DNA from 2 places in the Litorisediminivivens sp. KMU-197 genome. Region 1 is predicted to be linked to the other one. Evidence: riboswitches for the same ligand, from Rfam matches in the RefSeq annotation. Region 1 holds a riboswitch; the other holds the start of a gene.
The links. Region 1 has a riboswitch for glycine ahead of AC04PT_RS19470 (D-amino acid dehydrogenase). Riboswitches for the same ligand answer to the same signal wherever they lie in the genome.
Positions count from the first base shown of each region.

Region 2: linked by a shared signal. The riboswitch ahead of gcvT (glycine cleavage system aminomethyltransferase GcvT) and the one ahead of AC04PT_RS19470 (D-amino acid dehydrogenase) in region 1 are both predicted to bind glycine.

Region 1 covers NZ_JBXEQG010000017.1:5,067-16,482, forward strand. Annotated here, with positions in the region: gene AC04PT_RS19435 (hypothetical protein) at 1-365, shown strand, start outside; gene AC04PT_RS19440 (hypothetical protein) at 672-1,106, opposite strand; gene AC04PT_RS19445 (hypothetical protein) at 1,116-1,664, shown strand; gene AC04PT_RS19450 (M41 family metallopeptidase) at 1,897-2,328, shown strand; partial or broken gene AC04PT_RS19455 (helix-turn-helix domain-containing protein) at 2,898-3,086, shown strand; gene AC04PT_RS19460 (IclR family transcriptional regulator) at 3,087-3,716, shown strand; gene speB (agmatinase) at 3,854-4,831, shown strand; glycine riboswitch at 4,965-5,075, shown strand; gene AC04PT_RS19470 (D-amino acid dehydrogenase) at 5,119-6,357, shown strand; gene AC04PT_RS19475 (peptidylprolyl isomerase) at 6,421-7,212, opposite strand; gene narI (respiratory nitrate reductase subunit gamma) at 7,218-8,000, opposite strand; gene narJ (nitrate reductase molybdenum cofactor assembly chaperone) at 8,012-8,716, opposite strand; gene narH (nitrate reductase subunit beta) at 8,718-10,241, opposite strand; gene AC04PT_RS19495 (nitrate reductase subunit alpha) at 10,238-11,416, opposite strand, start outside.
Region 2 covers NZ_JBXEQG010000004.1:295,798-307,213, forward strand. Annotated here, with positions in the region: gene gcvP (aminomethyl-transferring glycine dehydrogenase) at 1-2,264, opposite strand, end outside; gene gcvH (glycine cleavage system protein GcvH) at 2,354-2,713, opposite strand; gene gcvT (glycine cleavage system aminomethyltransferase GcvT) at 2,732-3,865, opposite strand; glycine riboswitch at 4,029-4,115, opposite strand; gene AC04PT_RS11535 (RrF2 family transcriptional regulator) at 4,157-4,606, opposite strand; gene AC04PT_RS11540 (gamma-glutamylcyclotransferase family protein) at 4,702-5,274, shown strand; gene AC04PT_RS11545 (DUF2254 domain-containing protein) at 5,271-6,461, shown strand; gene gltX (glutamate--tRNA ligase) at 6,537-7,862, opposite strand; gene AC04PT_RS11555 (DUF1801 domain-containing protein) at 7,959-8,393, opposite strand; gene AC04PT_RS11560 (MBL fold metallo-hydrolase) at 8,500-9,429, shown strand; gene AC04PT_RS11565 (1-phosphofructokinase family hexose kinase) at 9,550-10,500, shown strand; gene AC04PT_RS11570 (metallopeptidase family protein) at 10,497-10,895, shown strand; gene AC04PT_RS11575 (SGNH/GDSL hydrolase family protein) at 10,924-11,416, shown strand, end outside.

The sequences.
Region 1 (11,416 bases):
TCTTGATTGATGACGTAGCGATAACTGACATATCTCTGCTTGAGCTGTTCTCTAATGAAGGGTCGTATGCGTCAGGCGCAGCAATGAAAAAGGGCGACAAAGCAGTTACTTTTACAACACTTTACACCAACCAAGAAGAAGCGGAAGCCGCGACTCCGGAGATCTTTTCATGTCCCCCGCCGTTAAAGCCATTTATTGAAGGTGTTGAGTGGATAAAAGTTGAGTTTCCTACGGGGTTTGGAAAGATGCTCCTTGAACACCCAAGGATGAAAGTTGGCGCACTTGTAACACCTGAACTGGAAGCTGCGGCGAGCGCTTTCTCGCTGAATGGTGGCTCTCCGGATAAGTCGCTGACCGCTGATTGATTGCTGATATAGAATATGCAGCGAACGGCAGCTCTCCGCCCATTCTGTGGAAAAAGACCCGTTCGCGGGCGCAGAATTCCGCCGCTTGAGTTGGGCGCGAGCGCCTTTCCTGTCAGGCTTTCCTCGGTTGCTGCGGTGCAGGGAAAACCTTGGCCAATCTCGCCGTCATGAGCCTCCATTAAGGCGCTCACACGATCAGCGGCCGCGCCTGGATCCTGTACTGCTTCCCGCATCAACAGGATCCCGCGCGGCACCCCCCTCCCCTTCACGAAACCGACACCGGTCAGGCCACAGGCTTGGCACGGGTTATTCCGGAGTGTCCGAATGCCTACTCATACCACCACTTTCCCCTTCCCCATCGATGGCGCGTTTCGCCAAATTTTCGTCGGCAAGACACATGCGCATTGGCATGAAGCCGCGCAGGCCAAGGGTTTTAAACTTGTGGGTCGCGCCATAGATCGCCTGCATGTCGTGCTCGGCTGCAAGACTCGTCATACCCCTACTCTCAAGCGGATCAGCGTTGTCCTTGGCCACAATCCGGAATGCCCTCATTGCATCCGGTCTCGGCGTGAGGCGGTCGCCGCGCGTGTCGGCGCCATGCTTTGTGGGCCTGATCCGATGGGCGATCGTCACTATGGTCTTTACGAATTTGACTGTGGTCACCGCGATCGTCGTCAGCACACCCGCGTCGAAGAAGCCGCTGCTGGCGGGCACAAGCTGAGCTGCGGCGTATGTCTTCATGCGAAGCACATGGCGGAGGCCGAGGCGCAGGACTGGCTCTTGATTGGCGAGGCTGTACGAAAACATGTCAGCTATCGCCGGTACGAACACGTTTGCGGCCATCGCCAGGACGTCGCAATTGCCGATATGCGGCACGGCGATGTCGATTGTGCAGGTTGCGGCCAGAGCTGGACCTCGAAACCGAGCAAGATCTATCTGCTGCAATTCCGTCTTCCGGAACTTCCGGTGATGAAGCTCGGATTCAGCAGCAATCCGGAATTCCGGATGCGCCAGGTGCAGAATGATCCCGTCTTAACGCAGGGCGCGGTCTGTCGAGATATTCCGATTGCCTCCGGTCACCAGGCCGTCTGCATCGAGAAGGCGCTGCATGCCCACATCGCGGCACATCGCCCTGACTTGATCGCGCCGCCAGACGTCTTCCGTCCTCACCTTCGCACGACAAGCGAAATCTACCATCAGCACGGGAAGACCTACATCTCCGCCCTCCTTGATGCCGTCAACTCAGGCTGGAACCCGAGTCTGATCCAGACCGACCCGCTCTCCGCCCCCCACGCTTGACACCAGGGGAGCCGCCTCCAAGCGGCTCCCGCCTCTCCCGAACTTTCCGGAACCTCTCCCCCATGCCCTCATCATCATTGAACCCGCGCGTCAGCGCGCTCTCTCCGCATGCTCTCTCGATCATGCGCCCTCTTCTCCGGCGCATCGCGCTCTGGCATCGCGATCGTATCGCCGAGCCGGCCACATCCTAGTCGCCCATCACCTCGGACTGCCGGCTGCGCGGAATGCCGTACTGACGAGCGCCGGCGGGTATGTCGACATTCCGGAACGTTCTTTAGAAAGCCGCGAAACCGCCCGGCACCGGATCGCCACGCTCATGGCCGGCCGTGCCACGGAAGAACTCATCCTGGGCGTTCCAACCAACGGCGCCGGTCTCGGCCTTGGCTCCGATCTCGCCGAAGCCACGCGTCTCGCTTCTTGTGTGGAGTTCGCGTGGGGTCTCGGAACGAGGTTGACCTACACCCCGGCGGAGACTGCACTGCGGAATGGCTCAGACAACGACATCCCAACCGTGATCGAGACAAGCTTGCAGCGGGCATTGAAGATCGCGACCAGCATCATCGGCGATCAAGGTGAATCTCTGATCCGCATCGCGACGGCACTTTTCGATGAACGAGAACTTCCCGAGAGCCGTATTGCCGAACTTCTTGGCCCTGTTCCGTGAAGCCAGCCTCGCTCCCTATGCTCTGGCGGTTTCGGCGCGATGCACAGTTGCTTCAGCCGGTATCGATCATCGCCACTGAGCGACGAAAGAGCTCGGCGACGTCGCGTCACTCCCTACCCGGTCCCCCAATGGTCCCCCTAGTGACGTAGCACCTGGGTAAACATCTTAAAGGTAACGAAGTTTCAACTTAGTTCGTCCAGTCCATCATGGGCGCGACGGAGAGGCGGACTGCCTTTTCAACCATACTTTTCAATATCTTAACCTAAACTCCGAACGAGCATCATGTAGCACGCTCGGCGTGGATTTCCGGGGGTTTTCCCCGGTTTTCCGGGGTTTTCGATTCAGGATCGCTACCGTGTAGCACATCTGCGCGGCCAGAACACCGGCGCTTCCTCCGACCGGGTTCGCTGCACGCGCCGCCACCCTTCGCACGGTGTCTAACCCAAGAAAGTCAGGGTCCAAACCCAGAGACCGGGAAGCATTCGCCGTCCTTAGTTGGCGGCAAGCCGAGAGTAGCCATACACGGATAAATTGGTTATGAGTTCACAATTGAACAAAATGGGCGAATTATGAACACGGGCAGCACGCAAGCGGCGAAGCGCCCTGAGTATTCGGTCCAACCCGTTGTTCGAGCATTGGCGGTCCTGCGTTATATAGCGGCAGGCAATCGGTGTCGCAAAATCAGCGCCGCTGCCAAGGCTACAGGTGTCAACCGAACGACTCTGACCCGCATTCTCGCCACGCTGGAGGCAGAGCGCATGATCGAAGCGCTGCCTGATGACGGGGGCTTTCGGCTGGGCACCGGGCTGATCTCGCTTGCGTCAGAAGCACTGAACGACCGCGGCATCGTGCCTTCTGCGCGACCGGTGCTTGTTCGATTGGTCGAGACGCTGAAGCTTTCGGCGCATCTGGGGGTGCGTGAAGGCCATGAGATTGTCTACCTGGCGCGCGAAACCCCGGTGTCGTACCTGGCGAGCACCGTGCGCGAAGGCACCCGCCTGCCCGCCCATGCCACCACCATTGGCCGCATCCTGCTGGCGGAGCTGAGCCGGCAGGAGATCCTTGCGCTCTATGACGATTACCCTTTGGAGGCTTTCACCGCCAAGACCCGTACCTCGCTCGAGGCGCTGATGGACCAACTGGCTGCGGACCGCGCACGCGGCGTGTCCTGGAGCATGGCCAACTTCGAGCCAGAGATCGGCTCGGCCGCCGCTCCGATTTACGACCACCGGGGAGAGGCTGTGGCGGCGATCAATGTCACCGGCCACGCCAGCATATTCACTGAAGGTACCGAACAGGCAGCGTTGATCGAGAGTACGCTGAAAGCTGCGGCACAAGAGGTCTCAGAGGCGCTGGGGTATCGCGGCTGGGCCGCAGATCAGATATAGGTATACCTTGCGGCGGCCGCTTGCCTCAATGGCCCGGAAAGAGACTTGAGAGCCCGGTGACCGCCCTTGTTGTCCGCCATCCCTGAAGCGTCCCGGGGCTGCGCGACCGCGCAAGACAGCCCCTTGAGGAGACCGTCATGACAGATGCCCCCGACACTCCCCGCCACGGCTATGACGCCGGGCGCCTGAACCTGCCTTTCGTCGGTATTCCGACCTTCGGAAAACGCCCCTACGTTCAGGACTGGAGCCGTATCGATGCCGATGTCGCCGTGCTAGGCGCGCCCTTTGACGCAGGCACGCAGTTTCGTCCCGGCGCGCGCTTTGGTCCGAGGGCGGTCCGCGAGGCCTCGACACTGTTTTCCTTCGGTCATGCGGGGGCCTATGACCACGAAGACGATTGTACCTACCTTCCGGACGCGGTGCGCATCGTCGATATCGGAGACGCCGATATCGTCCATACCGATACGGTGAAGAGCCATGCCAACATCAAGGCTGGGGTGAGCGCGATCCTCGATGCTGGGGCCTTGCCGGTGGTGATCGGCGGCGACCATTCCGTCAACATCCCCTGCATCGACGCGTTTCAGGGCCGGGGCGAGATCCACATCCTGCACATCGACGCGCATCTCGATTTCGTCGACGAGCGTCACGGCGTGCGCTTCGGCCACGGCAACCCGCTGCGTCGTGCCGCCGAAAAGGCCTATGTCACCGGCCTGACACAGGTCGGCATTCGCAACGTCTCGTCCACCGCCAGGGAAGGCTATGAAGATGCCCGTCGGATGGGCTCCGACATCCTGTCGGTCCGGCAGATGCGCAAGCTGGGGCCGGAGGCTGTGATCGCCCGCATTCCCGCAGGCGCGAAGGTCTATGTCACGCTCGATATCGACGGTTTCTGCCCCTCCATCGCGCCTGGCACCGGCACACCGAGCCATGGCGGCTTTCTCTACTACGAGGTGCTGGAGATGCTTCAGGCGCTGGCCAGACGGCACGAGGTGGCGGGCATCGACCTGGTAGAAGTCGCGCCCGACTACGACCCCACCGGCGGCACCGCGATCCTTGCCGCGCAGGTGTTGCTGAACTTCCTCGGCTTCGTCTTCGCGGCCCGCGCCGACAGATGACCGCCGACTTCGCTTGACACGAATCGGGGCCCCGCTTAGGCCCCGGTCCAAGATGGTTCGGACAGGAGAGACGGGGGCGACCCCGCGCCGACGGAGCAACGCCCCGGAAACTCTCAGGCCCAGATACTGCCGAACCATGAACTCTGGAGAGTGGTGCCGCATGCACCCGCCGAAGGAGAAAGGCGCCATGTCCCTGACCCGGACCGGCGCTGATGCTCTCAGGCAAAAGGACAGAGGGGGATGCGTCGGAGACCCGGCGTGTCACACCTTTGTCTGGAGTGCCAAACATGGCTTCGAAATCCATTGCCGTCATCGGCGCCGGTGTCACCGGCGTCACCACCGCCTATGAGCTTGCCACGCGCGGCTATGCCGTCACCGTCTACGATCGCAATCGCTATCCCGCCATGGAGACCAGCTTTGCCAACGGCGGGCAGCTTTCGGCCTCGAACGCCGAGGTCTGGAACCACCTGTCGACGATCCGCAAAGGCATCGGATGGATGCTGCGAAAGGATGCGCCGCTGTCGCTGAGCCTCGCACCGAGCTGGCACAAGTATTCGTGGCTGGCCGAATTCGTGGGCCAGATCCCCAACTACCGCCGGCACACCACCGCCACCGCGCGGCTGGCGGTCGCCGCCCGCGCCCGGATGCGGGCCATAGGCGAGCGCGAGGGCATTTCCTTTGACCGGGAGGACCGCGGCATCCTGCATTTTTACACCACCGAGGCACAGCTCGATCACGCCCGCCGGGTCTCGGAGCTGTTGGCCGAAGGCGGCGTGGACCGGCAGGAGATCGACGCCGACGGCATCCGCCGCATTGAACCGGCGCTGACCGGGAACTTCGCAGGCGGGTTTTACACGCCCGGTGACAGCTCGGGCGACATCCACCTGTTCACCACCGGGCTGGCCGCCGCCTGCGCACGGATGGGCGTGTGTTTCGAGATGCAGACCAGCGTCACCGGCAGCGCCACCACCGGACGGAGCGTCACGGTCAGCTACGAAACCACCCCCGAGCCGGGCCGCAAGCAACGCCACAGCGCCGAACATGCCGCCATCGTGGTCTGCGCCGGGGTACGCAGCCGGGCGCTGGCCAAAGGCTTTGGCGACCGGCTGAACGTCTACCCGGTCAAGGGGTATTCGATCACCGTCAACCTCGACGATGCGGCGTCGCGGGCCAGCGCACCGCAGGTCAGCCTGCTCGACGACGAGGCCAAGATCGTCACCAGCCGGTTGGGGCCGAACCGGTTCCGCGTTGCCGGCACCGCGGAGTTCGCAGGCGAGAACCGCGACATCCGTGACGTGCGCATTGCGCCGCTGGTGGGCTGGGTAAACCGTTACTTCCCAGAGGTCTGCACCCGCCAGTCGACCCCTTGGGCCGGGCTGCGCCCAATGATGCCGTCGATGATGCCGCGTGTCGGCCCCGGACGGCGCGACGGCGTTTTCTACAATACCGGCCACGGCCACCTTGGCTGGACGCTGGCCTGCGCCACATCCGAGGCCGTCGCTTCGGCCGTTGCCGCCCGGGTCTGATCGGCCCGACGAAACAGCCCGACCAGGGCGCACCTCCCGCCGGTGCGCCCGCGCCAGGCTGGATCACCTGAGGTCGGCACCGGAGATTTCGGCGGCAGCGACCAGTTGGTCGATAAAGGCGCGGGCCGCACGGGCCCAGGCCGTCTTTTCCATCGCGTCACGGATCTTCTGGTGCACGGCTTCGAATGGCAGCACCGCGCCTTCCGCGACCGCGTCCATCCGGACGACGTGCCAGCCATGGCGTGTCAGCACCGGTTCTGCCGTGATTTCCCCCTCCGAAAGCCGGCGCAGGACTGCCTCGAACTCCGGCACGGTGTCGCCGGGACCCAACTGCCCCAAAGCGCCTGCCGATGCTTTCGAGCCGCAATCGCTGGTCTCTCGGGCCAGCACGCCGAAACCTCGTGAATTTTCCAGCGCCCGGGCAACAAGCGCCACGGCGCGCGCGTGCGCCGTGCGGCTGCCCTCTTCGTCGCGCGGATCGCAGGCACAGAGAATGTGCGAGACTTCCCACAGCGGCGGCGACCGGAAGCGCTGCGGATCACGCGCCCATTCCGCCCGCAGTGCATCCTCTGTCGATGGCGTTACGTCGATTGCGGATTCAAGCAGGCCACGAATGAGCGCCTCATCCTCAGTCTCGAACCTGCCCTGCCCGACGGCGTCGGGCTGCGATTGCACCCCGCGACGGTGAGCCTCCTGCAGAAGCAGGGTGCGCACCGCCACGGCATTTGCGGCCTTCCGCCAAGCGATGCCGGGTTTGCCCTTTGGCGCCGCGTGGTTCTGCGCCTCGGCCGCGACAACCGCATGCGGCACGGTTTCGCCGTTGACGACCAGATCGGGAAACAGGGCTGACCTCATCGCGCTCACTCCGCCGGACTCGCGGCCGCGTCGGACACGGGACCGGTGGACTTGGATCTTTGCGCCGCGCCGGGCGCCGCGGCCCTGTCCGGGAGCGGCACCGCACGGCGCGAGCGCACGATCTGGTAGCCGCGACGGCCCAGCAGGTAGCGGAACGGTGCGGCGAAACCGGACACCAGATGCACAAGCCGGGTGAACGGGAACACCAGGATGATCGTCATGCCGAGCACGAGATGCAGCTTGAACACCAACGCAACGTCTTCGATGTGGCTGGCCGCTGCCCCGTCGAAGGTGAAGATCCCCTGTGCCCAAGACATGAACTTGACCATCTCATGCCCGTCCAGATGCCCGAGCGAGACGAAGACGGTGCCCAGTCCCAGTACGAGCTGCGCCAGCAGCATGGCGAGGATGGCGATGTCCGCGAAGCTGGAGGTCTTGCGGATCCGCGGATCGGTCCAGCGGCGATGGAACAGCATCCCCCCGCCCACCAACGCCATGACACCGGCGATTCCGCCCGCGACGACCGCCAGAAGCTGCTTCGCGCCATGGCTGATACCCAAGGCGTCAAAGACCGCGATCGGGGTCAGCAGCCCCACGACATGACCAAGGGTGATGACGATCAGCCCGATATGGAACAGGATGGACCCCACCACCAGTTGCCTGCGCCGCAGAAGCTGCGAAGACGAGGATTTCCAGGTGAAGGGGTCACGCTCGTACCGGGCGATAGACCCCATGATGCAGACGCCGAGGGCGATGTAGGGAAAGATACCGAAGAAGAAGTTGTTCATGAGAGCCTCCGTCACTCTGCGGCCACGCCGGGGGACCGGCGCAGCGGTTCATCCATGCGCGCGAGCAGGTCGCGCGACACCGGGCAGCCAGCGTTCGGATCGGGGCCGAAGCGCACTTCGCTTTCCTCCCAAACCTCGTCCAGCGCCTCAAGGTCGTTGGGATCGGCCTCGGGCTGGTCCAGCAGTTCGTCCACCGCGGCGCGGTCGGCTGTGGCGCCGGACAGGTGCAGAAGGGTGGCGAAGACCGCCGCATAGGGACTATCGCGCCGGGTCAGCCGGGCGTGCAGCGCCGCGAGGATATGCGCCGCGTCGGCCAGCATTTCCTGCGCTTCCGGGAACGGGCGCGTTGCCAGGAATTCCAGCAGCACCGGCAGGTGATCGGGCAACTCCGAGGAGACCGGATCAAACCCGCCGGCGCGGTAGGTTTCCACCAGCGACACCATCGCCCCGCCCCGGTCTCGGCTTTCGCCGTGGACATGCTCGAACAAGTTCAGCGACAGGGTGCGCGACCGGTCGAAGAGCATGACGTATTGTTCTTCGAGGTCATAGATGTCGCGCCCGCCCACCTCCCTCAAGAGCGGGCGCAACGCCCGACGCGCGGCGGCGGTCAGCCGGGTGTCGGAGGCCAGAAGGCCGCCGATCTCCGGCACCGCGTCCTGCAATTCACGCGTCGGGTAACTGAGGATCAGGGACAAGGCTTTCAGCGTGCGGTCCATGTCACTGCACCTCCGTAGGCATTTTCAGGGGTTTCTTCGAGCCGCCAAACAGCGACCCCTTCGAGACGCCGGTGGAACAGCCGTTGCCGTCGGTGAAGCCGCAGCCGCCGCGCAGGTCGTAAGCCTCTTCGACCTGTTCGCGGTGCGTCGTCGGAATGACGAAGCGGTCTTCGAAGTCGGCCAGCGCCATGATCTTGTACATCTCCTCGATCACCCGGCCCGACAAGCCGGCGCGTGCGGCAATCGCCTCGTCGCGAACGCCGTCGATGGTCTTGGCGCGCATGTAGGCGCGCATCGCCAGCATCCGTTCCAGCGCCTGCGCCACCGGGGCCTCGTCGCCGGCGGTCAGCATGTTTGCGAGGTAGCGCAGCGGGATCCGCAGGTTGCGCACGTCCGGCATGGCGCCATCCATGCCGATTGCGCCCGCCTCGGCGGCGTTCTGGATCGGCGAAAGCGGCGGGATATACCACACCATAGGCAGGGTCCGGTACTCAGGATGGAGCGGGAAGGCGACCTTCCACTCCATCGCCATCTTCCAGATCGGGCTTTCCTGGGCGGCCTTGATCCAGTCCTCGGGGATGCCATCGGCGCGAGCGGTTTCGATGATCACCGGGTCGTTCGGGTCAAGGAAGACGCCGAGCTGGGCATCGTAGAGGTCGGTCGTCTCGGCCGCGTTGGCCGCCTCTTCGATCTTGTCGGCGTCATAGAGCATCACCCCGAGATAGCGGATGCGCCCGACGCAGGTTTCCGAGCAGACCGTCGGATTGCCGCTTTCGATCCGCGGATAGCAGAAGGTGCATTTCTCGGACTTTCCGGTCGACCAGTTGTAATAGACCTTCTTGTAGGGACACGCGGAGACGCACATCCGCCAGCCGCGGCATTTTTCCTGATCGATCAGGACGATGCCGTCCTCTTCGCGCTTGTAGATCGCACCCGAGGGGCAGGACGCGGCGCAGGCCGGGTTCAGGCAGTGTTCGCAGAGCCGGGGGAGATACATCATGAAGGTGTTCTCGTATTCCCCGTAGATCTGCTTCTGAATGCCCTCGAAGTTGTAATCCTCGCTTCGCTTGGCGAATTCGCCGCCCAGGATTTCCTCCCAGTTCGGGCCTTTCTCGATCTTTTCGATCCGCTCGCCGGTGATCTTCGATCGGGGGCGCGCGGTCGGAAAGGCCTTCATCTCGGGGGCGCTTTTCAGGTGGTCGTAGTCGAAATCGAACGGCTCGTAATAGTCGTCGATTTCCGGCAGGTCGGGATTGGCGAACATGTTCGCGAGGATCCGCCATTTCGATCCTTGCTTGGGCTGCAACTTGCCCGACCGGGTCCGTTCCCAGCCACCATTCCAGCGCTCCTGGTTCTCCCAGTCGGTGGGATAGCCGGTGCCGGGCTTGGTTTCGACGTTGTTGAACCAGGCGTATTCGACACCGTCGCGGCTGGTCCAGACGTTCTTGCAGGTGACGGAACAGGTGTGACACCCGATGCATTTGTCGAGGTTCAGCACCATGCCGATTTGCGCACGAATTCTCATTCCGCTGCCTCCGTTTCAGGGGTGGCTTCCTGGTCGAGCCAGTCGACCTTTTTCATTTTTCTGACCACGACGAATTCATCGCGGTTCGCCCCCACCGTGCCGTAGTAGTTGAAGCCGTAGGATTGCTGGGCGTAGCCACCGATCATGTGGGTTGGCTTGGGCACCGCGCGGGTGACGGAGTTGTGGATGCCGCCGCGCAAGCCGGTCTTTTCCGATCCCGGCGTGTTCACGATCTTTTCCTGGGCGTGGTACATGAAGGTCGTCCCGTCCTTCATCCGCTGGGACACCACCGCGCGGGCGGTCAGAGCGCCGTTCACATTGTAAAGCTCGACCCAGTCGTTATCGACGATGCCGGCCTTTTTGGCGTCATTCTCGGAGATCCAGATCACCGGACCGCCGCGATTGAGCGTCAGCATCAGAAGGTTGTCGGAATAGGTCGAGTGGATGCCCCATTTCTGGTGCGGCGTGATGAAATTCAGAACAAGGCTGTCGCCGGCGTCCTGCACGTCCTTGGTGATGGTCTTGAGGTCCACCGGCGGCCGGTACGATACGAAGCCCTCTCCGAAGGCGCGCATCCACAGGTGATCCTGGTAGAGCTGCTGCCGCCCGGTGAGCGTGCGCCACGGGATCAGTTCGTGAACGTTGGTATAGCCGGCGGTGTAGCAGACCTTTTCCGACTCCAGCCCTGACCACGTAGGGGAAGAGATGATCTTACGCGGTTGCGCGGCGATATCGCGGAACCGGATCTTTTCGTCCTCCTTGGGCAGAGCGAGGTGCGCGTGATTGCGGCCGGTTGCCTTGGAAAGCGCCTCCCACGCCTTGACGGCCACCTCGCCGTTGGTTTCCGGCGCCAGCATCAGCACCACCTCGGTCGCATCAATGTCAGTGACGATCTTCGCACAACCCTTGGCAGCCCCCTCCTCCCAGGTGCCGTTCAGGTCGCGCAGGTGCTGGACCTCCTGTCCGGTCTTCCAGGCGATGCCCTTGCCGCCGTTCCCCAGCTTGTCCATCAGCGGGCCCAGCGCGCAGAAGCGGTCGCCGATGGCGGTGTAATCCCGCTCGACCGCGATGAAGTTCGGCGCGGTCTTGCCCGGGATCAGGTCGCATTCGCCCTTCTTCCAGTCCCGCACCTGATCCTGCGCCAGTTCGCCGGGCGTGTCGTGCAGGATGGGCAG
Region 2 (11,416 bases), on a different contig from region 1:
TAGGCCCAGGAGATCGGCAGGATCGAGGGTGAGCCATAGGGCGCGGCACTGACCGGTCCTTCTTCGCCATCCGTCGCGGGATGACCCGGCAGGTGCGGCACGAGATGCTGCTTGACGCCGATCGGCCCCATGCCGGGACCGCCGCCGCCGTGCGGAATGCAGAAGGTCTTGTGCAGGTTCAGGTGGCTGACGTCTCCGCCCAGATCGCCGGGGCGCGAAAGGCCCACCATGGCGTTGAGGTTGGCGCCGTCGATATAGACCTGTCCGCCGTGCTCATGGGTGATCGAGCAGACATCCTGCACGGTTTCCTCGAACACGCCATGCGTCGAGGGATAGGTGATCATGCAGCCGGCGAGGTTGTCGGCATGCTTCTCGGCCTTGGCACGGAAATCGTCGAGGTCGATGTCGCCGTTTTTCGCGGATTTCACCGCCACGACCTTCCAGCCCACCATCTGCGCGCTGGCCGGGTTGGTGCCATGCGCCGACATCGGGATCAGGCAGACGTTGCGGTGGCCCTCGCCATTGGCGCGGTGATAGGCGGCGATCGTCAGGAGGCCGGCGTATTCGCCCTGTGCGCCCGAATTGGGCTGCATCGAGAAATCGTCGTAGCCAGTGATCGCGCAGAGCTTCTGGCTCAGGTCGTCGATCAGGTGCTTGTAGCCCAGCGCCTGATCCGCTGGCACCAGCGGGTGCAGCACCGAGAACTCACGCCAGCTGACCGGCATCATCTCGGCCGCCGAGTTCAGCTTCATGGTGCAGGACCCCAGCGGGATCATCGCCCGGTCGAGCGCAAGATCGCGGTCGGCCAGACGGCGCATGTAGCGCATCATCTCGGTCTCGGCCCGGTTCATGTGAAAAATCGGGTGGGTCAGGAAGTCCGACGTGCGCACCATTTCCTCGGGCATCCGATAATGCGGCGTATAGTCGTCGTCCTTCTTGGTGATCCCGAAGGCGCGCCAGACGGCCTGGATGGTCGACGGCCGGGTGCATTCATCGAGCGTGATGCCGACGCGGTATTCACCGACGCGGCGCAGGTTGATGCCCTCGTCCCGCGCCGATTTCAGCACCGCCGATTGCAGGCTGCGTACGTCGACGGTGATCGTGTCGAAACAGGCCTTGGGATCGACCTTGAAGCCGGCCTCCTCAAGCCCCTCGGCCAGTCGCACGGTCTTACGGTGGATACGCTGGGCAATCGCCTTGAGCCCTTCCGGCCCATGAAACACCGCGTACATCCCGGCCATTACCGCCAGCAGCGCCTGCGCGGTGCAGACGTTTGAGGTGGCCTTTTCACGCCGAATATGCTGTTCACGGGTTTGCAGCGACAGGCGGTAGGCGCGGTTGCCGTGGCTGTCCACCGACACGCCGACGATCCGGCCCGGCATCGCCCGCTTATAATCGTCGCGGCAGGCCATGTAAGCCGCGTGCGGACCGCCATAGCCCATCGGCACGCCGAAGCGCTGCGTCGATCCGACAGCGATATCCGCGCCCATCGCGCCCGGCTCTTTCAACAGGGTGAGCGCCAGCGGATCGGCGGCGACGATGCCTATGGCCTTGGCCTCATGCAGCGCCGACATCTCGTCGGAGAAGTCGCGGACGTGGCCATAGGTGCCCGGGTACTGGAAGATCGCCCCGAAAACCGCTGATGGATTGAGCCTTTCCGGCTTGTCCACAATGATCTCTATGCCCAGAGGCTCGGCCCGCGTCTGCATTACCGCAATGTTTTGCGGGTGGCAGTCACGGTCGATGAAGAACGCCTTTGCCTTCGACTTCGACAGGCGTTGCGCCATGGTCATCGCCTCGGCGCAGGCGGTGGCTTCATCGAGCAGCGAGGCATTGGCGACCTCCAGCCCGGTCAGGTCGCTGACCATGGTTTGGAAGTTCAGCAGCGCCTCGAGCCGGCCCTGCGAGATCTCCGGCTGGTACGGGGTATAGGCCGTGTACCACGCCGGATTTTCAAGGATATTCCGCTGGATGGCGGGCGGTGTTACAGTGCCGTGATAGCCTTGGCCAATCAGTGAGGTCAGCACCTTGTTCTTCGACGCGACCTCGCGCATGTGGCGCAGCAGCTCGCGTTCCGACTTTGGCTTTCCGAAATCCAGCGGCTTGTCCTGCCGGATCGCCTTGGGCACCGTTTCGTCGATCAGGGCGTCGAGGCTGTCGGCACCCAGCTTTTCCAGCATTTCCGCCATTTCGGCAGGGGACGGTCCGATGTGCCGCCGATTGGCGAAATCATACGGAAGATAGTCGATCGGAGTGAAAGCCATGCAAAGCCCCCTGCTTCATCTTGCAAATTAAAATCCTGCCGGAAGCCCTTGGTCCTGCGACGAAAAACAGGCTCCGACAGGACGGAATATCAGCCGATAAAATCCTTGTAGGCGGCTTCGTCCATGTAGTCGTCCATCTGGCTGGCGTCCGACGCCTTGATCTTGAAGAACCACGACTCGCCCTCGGGATCGTCGTTGACCTTGCCGGGATCCTCGACGATGGCCTCGTTGACCTCGACGATCTCGCCATCGATGGGCGCGAGGATGTCGCTGGCGGCCTTGACGCTTTCGATCACCACGATCTCGTCGTCCTTGCTGACCTCGGTGCCGACCTCGGGCAGTTCGACAAAGACCACGTCGCCCAGTTGTTCGGCAGCGTGCGCGGTAATGCCCACGGTGACGACGTCGCCGTCGGCGTCGAGCCATTCATGTTCTTCGGTGTATTTCATCGGTGTCTCCTGTTGAACCTATCTCTTGAACCCGGGTGCGACGAAGGGCAGCTTCACCACCTTGACCGGCAGCCGCTTGCCGCGCACCTCGCCGTAAAGCACCGTGCCGACGGACGCGAGCGCTGTCGAGACATAGCCCATCGCCACCGGTCCGCCCACCGTCGGGCCGAAACCGCCCGAGGTCACGTGGCCGACCGCTTCGCCGCCGTCCGCGTCGGCAAAAAGCTCCACGCCTTCGCGCATGGGGGCACGGCCCTCCGGTTGCAGCCCGACCCGCTTCTGTGCGCTGCCTTCGGCCAGATCGCTGGCGATGGCGTCGGCACCGGGATAGCCTCCGGCCCGGTCCCCGCCCGGCCGGCGCACCTTCTGCATGGCCCACGTCAGTCCCGCCGCAACCGGCGTGGTCTGATCGTCTATGTCGTGACCGTAAAGGCAGAGCCCCGCCTCCAGCCGCAGGCTGTCCCGGGCACCGAGGCCGATAGGCTCCACGTCGTCATGGGCCAGCAGCGCCTTGGCAAGTTCCTCCGCCGCCGCCTCGGGCACCGAGATCTCATAGCCGTCCTCGCCGGTATAGCCCGACCGCGAGACCCAGCATTCGGCCCCGGCCAGCGGCACGGTCTCCACGTCCATGAACTTCATGTCCGCCACGGCGGGATGATGCTCGGCCAGCACCGCCGCGGCGGCCGGCCCTTGCAGCGCCAGGAGCGCCCGGGTGGTGATTTCCTTGACCGTCACCTCGGGTTCCAGCGCGTCGCGCATCCGGGCGATGTCGGCTGTCTTGCAGGCGGCGTTGACCACGACGAACAGGTGATCGCCCCGGTTGGCAAACATCAGGTCGTCCTCGATGCCGCCGTGTTCGTTGGTGAAAAAGCCATAGCGCTGCCGGCCCTCGCCCAGCCCCAGCACATCGACCGGCACCAGCGTTTCGAAAGCGCGTTTCGCCGCTTCGGGGTCATTGGCGCGCAGCACCACCTGCCCCATGTGGCTGACATCGAACAGCCCGGCCTTGGCGCGGGTGTGCTGGTGCTCTTTCAGAACGCCCAGCGGGTATTGCACCGGCATCTCATAGCCCGCGAAGGGCACCATCTTGGCGCCAAGTTTCACGTGCAGGTCATACAGCGGCGTGCGCTTCAGCTCTTGATCGTCGGACACGTCGACACTCTCCCGTTTTCGGGCCGGAGCGTCCGTGAAGGATCAACCCGGCATCCCCTGCGACCCGACCCGAAGGTCAGCCCGGTGATGCCCCATCTGTCCTTCTGCCTGAGATCGTTATCCCTTCGGCGCCCCGGATTGGCCGGGATCTCTCCAGATTCTGTCGACGTCGGCGGTCCTGTCGCCTGAGAGTTTCCGGGGCGGTTGCTCCTTCGGCACCGGCATCAGCCGGTTCTCCCACCGAGTCGCGGGGAATGTATGCGAAGGTCTACACCCGGGGCAACGGCAAAATCAGTGCCGGGCGCAGGTCATCGGATTGAGGATATCCATCAGCGGCGCGTTATCGCAGACCAGCGCGTCGAGCGTCAGTTTGTCGAGATGCGCATAGAAGGCCTCGCAGGCGTCTGCCAGGGCGATGCGGAGCCGGCAAACCTCGATCAGCGGGCAGCTGTTGTCGGAATCCGCGACGCATTCGTTGGCGGGCGTCGCGGTCTCCATCGCGCGAAACACCGAACCGATATGCAGTTCCGAAGCCGGCCTTGCCAGTTCCAGCCCGCCGTTGCGGCCCCGGTGGGTTTTCAGGAAGCCAAGCTGTGCCAACTGGTTGATTACCTGACCCAAATGGTTCTCAGAGGCATTGCAGCGCCGTGCAATCTCGGACTTTGTCACCAGCCTTCCGGTATGGGCGGCGCTGTACATGAGGACCCGGACGGCAATGTTGGTACGCTTGGTAACTCGCATCAATAACACTCTCTTGCTGTTTATGAGGCTCAGCATGGCACAACGCCGAAACGCAGGATTTGACATAAGTCACTGACAGGTCACATTTAGAGGCGATGAGTGATCCTTTCTTCTTCGGCTACGGCTCTTTGGTGAATGCGGCGACGCATGCCTTCACCGACATCCACCTCGCGCAGGCCCGCGGGTGGCGCCGCGCGTGGCGTCACACCGAATTGCGGCCGGTGTCATTTCTCACAGCGGTGCCCGACAGCCTGACCGCCATCGACGGGGTGATCGCTGCCGTGCCGGGAGCCGACTGGGCGGCGCTGGATGAGCGCGAGGGTGCCTATGACCGCATCGCGGCGGCGCACCAGATCGACCACAGGGCCGATTACGCCCGCGACATTGCAATCTATGCGATCCCGCCGGACCGGCACAGCCCCCCGACCGAGGCGCACCCGATCCTGATGTCCTATCTGGAATGCGTGTTGCAGGGCTACCTCAGGCTCTATGGCCGTGACGGTGTGCGCGATTTCATCGCCACCACTGATGGCTGGGACGCACCGATCCTCGATGATCGGGCCGAGCCGCGTTATCCGCGCCACCAGATCATGGAGAGACATGAACGCGATTTCTTTGGCGACCTGCTGACCGATGCCGGCGCACGCATTCTGGTGAGCCTCGCATGATCTCGAAGGCGCTGCTGATCCTGCGGCGAATATTCACCAAGCTTTGGGTCCGCGTGGCTCTTCTCTCGGCGTTTTCGCTACTGGCGCTGGCGATGGCGCCCCTGCTGACGCCGATCATCCCGACGAACATCAAGCTGCATCTGGGCCGCGAGGCGATCCTGCCGGTGCTGACCATCCTCGCCTCGGGGATGCTGGCGGTAACGACCTTTTCGCTCAACGTCATGGTCAGCGCCTATCGCACCGCTTCGTCCATGGCGACCCCGCGCGCCTACCGCCTGCTGCTCGAGGATACGGTGACGCAGAGCGTGCTGGCGACCTTCGTGGGCGGTTTCGTCTATTCGCTGAGCGCGGTGATCCTGTTTCACGCGCAAGTCTATTCGGAAGAGGCTTCGGTGGTGGTTTTCGCCCTCACCATGGTGGTTTTCGCAATGATCGTGCTGGCGATCCTGCGCTGGATCGACCACCTGTCGCAACTTGGCAGCATGGACCATACTTTGCACATCATCGAGGTGCGCGCGCGCGAATCCATGCGCGACCGGGCGCAGAGGCCCTGTCTCGGCGCGCGCGAGGCCACGCCCGAGGACATCGTGCCCGACACCGCGCGCCGGGTGCCGGCGCTGAAATCCGGTTACATCCGTTTCATCGACGTCTCGAACCTGGACGAACTGGCCAAGGAGGCGGGAATCCATGTGCATATAGCCCGCGTACCGGGTGAATACGTGCTGCGCACCAAGACCCTAGGCACCGCCACGAAGGCCGACGACGCGCTGATCGACCGCATTGCCCGATGCTTCGACATTGGCGATGTGCGCACCTTTGACCAAGACCCGACCTTGGGCCTGTCCATCCTGGCAGAGAGCGCCCAGCGGGCGCTTTCGCCCGGTATCAACGACCCCGGCACCGCCATCGAAGTGCTGGGGCGCATCGACCGGCTGCTCTGGGAAGAAGTCCCGAGTGTCCCGAACCATGAGCGCGAGCGCACGCCGCAGTTTCCGCGCATCTCGATGCCGCCGATCGAGGCCGAGGGGCTGCTGCGCCACGCGGTCCTGCCGATCGCGCGGGACGGCGCGGAAGACCCTCAGGTGATGGGCCGGTTGCGCGAGGTGCTGGAAAGCCTCGAGACCCACCCCAACAGCGACATGGCCGGCGCCGCAAAGAGGGCGCGAGAGGAAATCTTCGAGGAATGACTCCTGCCCGGCCCACGGGTGTGCGGGGGTCATCCGAGCCCGTGGCGTAGTGGACCAGTGCCAGCGCAGAGTGCCCTAGCCGCGTGCTTTCACAACCTGCAGCAGGGGCATCACGTCGGACATGTCCGGCCCTCGTTCCATCCCGGTCAGGGCCTTGCGCAGCGGCATGAAGAGCCCCCGTCCCTTGCGCCCGGTGGCGGCTTTCACTTCGGTTGTCCACTTTCCCCATGTCTCGCCGTCATAGGGGCCCTCGGGCAACAGCGTCATCGCCTCTTTCACGAAGTCACGGTCTTCCTCGGCGATCACCGGCTCGGCGCCGTCGCGGAACATCTGCCACCAACCGGCCAGGTCGCCGCGCGTGGTGATGTTTTCACGCGTCACTGTCCAGAAGCGTTCGCCCAAGTCCTCCGGCACGCCCAGGGCGCGGATATCGTCGGCCACTTGCGTGTAATCGAGGGTCTGCAGATAGCGCCCGGTCAGCGGATAGAGATCCTGTTCGTCGAACTTGGTCGGGGCGGAGCCGAACTTCTCGAGGTCGAAGCCCTCGATCAGCTCCGATAGGTCACTGCGCAACTCGACCGGGTCGGACGAGCCCAGCCGCGCCATCAGGCTGAGAACCGCCATCGGCTCGACACCGTTGGCGCGCAGGTCGCGCAGGCTGAGCGTGCCCAGCCGTTTCGACAAGGCCTCGCCTTGCGGACCGGTCAGCAGCGAATGGTGCGCGAAGGACGGTGGGGTGCCGCCGAGCGCCTTGATGATCTGGATCTGTGTCGCGGTGTTGGTGACGTGGTCCGAGCCGCGCACCACGTGGGTCACGCCCATCTCGGTGTCGTCGACCACCGAGGCCAGAGTGTAGAGGATCTGCCCATCCGCCCGGATCAGCACCGGGTCGGAGACGCTGGCCGCGTCGATCGAGATGTCGCCGAGGATGCCGTCCAGCCACTCGATCCGCTCATGGTCCAGCTTGAAGCGCCAGACACCGGCGCCGCGCTCGTTGCGCAGCTTGGCCTTCTCGTCGTCCGACAGCGCCAGCGCCGAGCGGTCATAGACCGGCGGCTTGCCCATGTTGAGCTGTTTCTTGCGCTTCAGGTCCAACTCGGTGGGGGTTTCGAAGGCCTCGTAGAAGCGGCCCTTGTCGCGCAGGGTTTCGGCTGCCTCGTGGTAGCGGTCAAGCCGCTCCGACTGACGCTCAACCCGGTCCCATGTCAGGCCCAGCCATTCCAGGTCCTCCTTGATCGCGTCGACGTATTCCTCTTTCGACCGCTCCGGATCGGTGTCGTCGATGCGCAGGATGAAGCTGCCGCCGGCCTTGCGCGCGATCAGCCAGTTGAACAGCGCGGTGCGCAGGTTGCCGATGTGGATGTAACCGGTGGGCGACGGGGCGAAACGGGTGGTGGTCATGGGGCTCTCCTGTTGGCTGAGCCTTTCCCACGATCCGGCAGTCTTGTCCAGCCGCCTGCCCCGCGCGCGCCCGCGCCGCGGACCTGAGCACCCGCCTCAGGTCGGTTGCACCGGCCAACGGCTGTCAAGGTCGCGCAGTCCCGCGCGTATCAACTCGGCCAGAACGTCCATGTCGACATCCGCCAGCTTGTTCACGTAGAGGCAGGACTTGCCGGTCTTGTGCTTGCCGAGCCGGGACATCAGGTCCCCGAAATCCGCATAGCCGGGCATGATGTATATCGACAGGTTCGCCTTGCGCGGGCTGAACCCCGTGGCCAGGGAATCGCCTTCTCGGCCCGAGGCATAGCGGTAGTGATATTGCCCGTAGCCAATGATCGCCTTGCCCCACATCTTGGGCTGGAAACCCGTCACCTGCCGAAAGAGCGCGTCCAGCGCCTGCGCGTCCGCCCTCTTTCGCTCTGGTTCTACCGTGGCGAGGAACTCCGTGACCGACGCATCGGTCGCCTGTGTCTTGTTCTGGTCCTGCGTCATCCGCGATCCCTCTGATCCGGTCCTTGCCGGTCACGAAGCCGTGATAGACAGGGACGTCTTCTCCGGTCACTTTAGCCTTAGCCGTCCACCAAAAGGAGACAATAGCATGACCGATTTTTCCCGCCGCGCCCTTCTTGCATCTGCTGCCGCCGCGCCGCTGGCCGGGCTGACAGCGGGCGCCGCCCGCGCCCAATCCTCGCAGCCCGAGCAGATGGGCATCAACACCACCGACTACCGTCGCGTGAAGCTGGGCGACTTCGAGGTGACGACGCTGCTCGCCGGAACCCGCGCCGTGCCCGATCCGCACAATATCTTCGGCCTCAACGCCAGCGAGGAAGAGTTCGCGCAAGCCTCGGAACAGGCCAATATCCCCACCGACCAGGCACAGTTCTTCTTCACGCCGACACTGGTCTACACCGGGTCCGAACTGGTGCTCTTCGATACGGGGCTGAACGCGCAGGGCATCTCTGCCGCGCTGGAGGCCGCGGGGCGCAGCACGGACGATATCGACGTGGTTGTCCTTACCCACATGCACGGCGACCACATCGGCGGCCTGGCCGATGACGCCGGCAATGCCACATTCGCCAATGCCCGTTACGTGACCGGCGCGACCGAGTACGACCACTGGGCCAGCGCCGGCAACGACGGCTTCGATGCCAAGGTCAGGCCGTTGGCCGAGAAGATGGAGATGGTCGAGGGCGGCCATTCCGTCGCCTCGGGCATCGAGGCCGTCGAGGCCTTCGGCCACACCCCTGGCCACATGGTCTATCGGCTCGACAGCGGCGACAAGAGCCTGATCATCGCGGCCGATTTCGCCAATCACTACGTTTGGTCGCTGGCCTACCCCGACTGGGAGGTGAAGTTCGATATGGACAAGGCGGCGGCCGCTGCCACCCGCAAGGAACTGCTGGCGATGATGGCGGCCGACAAGACCCCCTTCATCGGCTACCACATGCCCTTTCCCGCCATCGGATATGTCAACCAACGCGAAGGCGGCTATGGCTACGAGGCGATGAGCTATCAACTGATGCTCTGATCCCGGCAGGCGCCCGCCCGACTGAGGCGGGCGCCTCAAGTACGAAGGGGTGGCATCCGGATGCCGGAAGTGAGAATGTGAGCGCTAACTGCTACATGCCGACAGGCCCGGACCGACACGATGCAAACCAACATCCTGACCATCACGCTCAATCCCGCGGTTGATTTCGCCACCTCGGCGCCGCATGTCTACCCCGAGCACAAGCTGCGCTGCACCGATCCCTCGATTGACCCGGGCGGCGGCGGCATCAATGTCGCCCGCGCTGTGCAGATGCTTGGCGGACACGCGACTGCGCTGATCGCCATCGGCGGCGGCACCGGTGCGCAACTGCTGCAATTGCTGGCGCTGGAAGGCGTGCCGACGGTGGCCTTTCAGGGGCCGGGCGAGACGCGGCTGTCGTTCTCAGTTACCGACCAGCAGACCAACGAGCAATTCCGCTTCGTCATGCCCGGTTCGCCCTGGGAAGAGCATGACGTGGCCCGAGGGTTGAACTCCATCGACCAGGCGGCGGCCGAGAACACGTTGGTGATCCTGTCGGGCAGCCAGCCGCCGGGGGTGGCCAAGGAGTTTCCCTCGATCCTCGCCGCCCACATCAAGGGACGCGGGGCGCAGATCATCGTCGACACCTCCGGCCCGGCGCTGTTCCAGCTGGCCCGCGAACCGCATGAGACGGTCTTCGCGCTGCGCATGGATGGACCCGAGGCCGAGGAACTGGCGGGCTGCCCCCTGCCCACCCGCGAGGAAAGCGCTGCCTTCGCCCGCAGCCTGGTCGACCGGGGGGTGGCGGGGAACGTGATCGTCGCGCGCGGCGCCGACGGTTCCGTCCTGTCCAGCGCCGACGCCAGCTGGCACGCGGTCGGCCCGAAGATCGAGGTCGTCTCCAAGGTCGGGGCGGGCGACAGTTTCGTCGGCGCCTTCGCTTTGGCCCTTGCGCGGGGCGAAGCGGTCGAGCAGTGCCTCAAGGTCGGCGTGGTCGCCGCCGGGGCTGCCTGCACGACGCTGGGCACCCGCCTGTGCGAACGCGCCACGGTCGAGCGGATGCTGCCGGGCGCGAAGCTGACCAGGCTGTGACCGCGCGCACCGACACCTCGGCCGAAGGCTTTGCCCGCCTCGCCGCCGAGGCCATCGACAGCCTGCCCGACGTCTTCGCCACACCGGCCCGGGACGTGGTGATACAGGTGGCCGACTGGCCCAGCGACGAGATGCTGAAAAGCTTCGGCATGCAGGACCCGCGAGAATTGACCGGGCTTTACGAGGGCATTCCGCTGACCGAGAAGTCCGGCTTCGACCAGCCCTACGGCGCCGATGTGATCTGGCTGTTCCGAGAACCGATCCTTGCCGAGTGGCGCGATCGCGGCAACGAGGAGCTGGGCGATCTGGTCCGTCACGTGCTGGTTCACGAACTTGCGCATCATTTCGGCTGGTCCGACGACGACATCGCCATAATTGATCCGTGGTGGGAGTGATCCCTTCAGATCTTCGAAAGGACCAGCCATGGCGCGCCTGCTTCTGATCGTCTTCCTGCTGCTGCCGATGTCGGCCATGGCTGAGATGCGCGTGTTGGTGGTGGGCGATTCCATTCTTGCGTGGAACGGGCTGCGCGGTCAGTCGATCCCCCAGCAGATGAATCGCTTTGACGGGCTGTCGGTGCAAAGTCGTGCGGCTTCGGGGGCGGTTTTTTCAGGCACGCGCGGGCTGTTCGGCCGGGAGATCATGTCGCAACTGCCGCAGGGCACTTGGGACGTGATCGTGGTGAACGGCGGCGGCAACGACCTCAAGCGCGAATGCGGCTGCGGGCGGTGCGAAGGCACGTTGAACCAACTGGTGTCCGCCGACGGGCAGAGAGGCGAGATGCCGGCCTTCCTCGACCTGCTGGCGCAACGGGCGAACAAGGTGATCTGGCTCGATTACTTCCCGGTTTCGGTGCGCGGTGGACCCTTTGCGCCTTGCCGCGACGAACTGGCGACGCTGGCCAGCCGCATGGAAA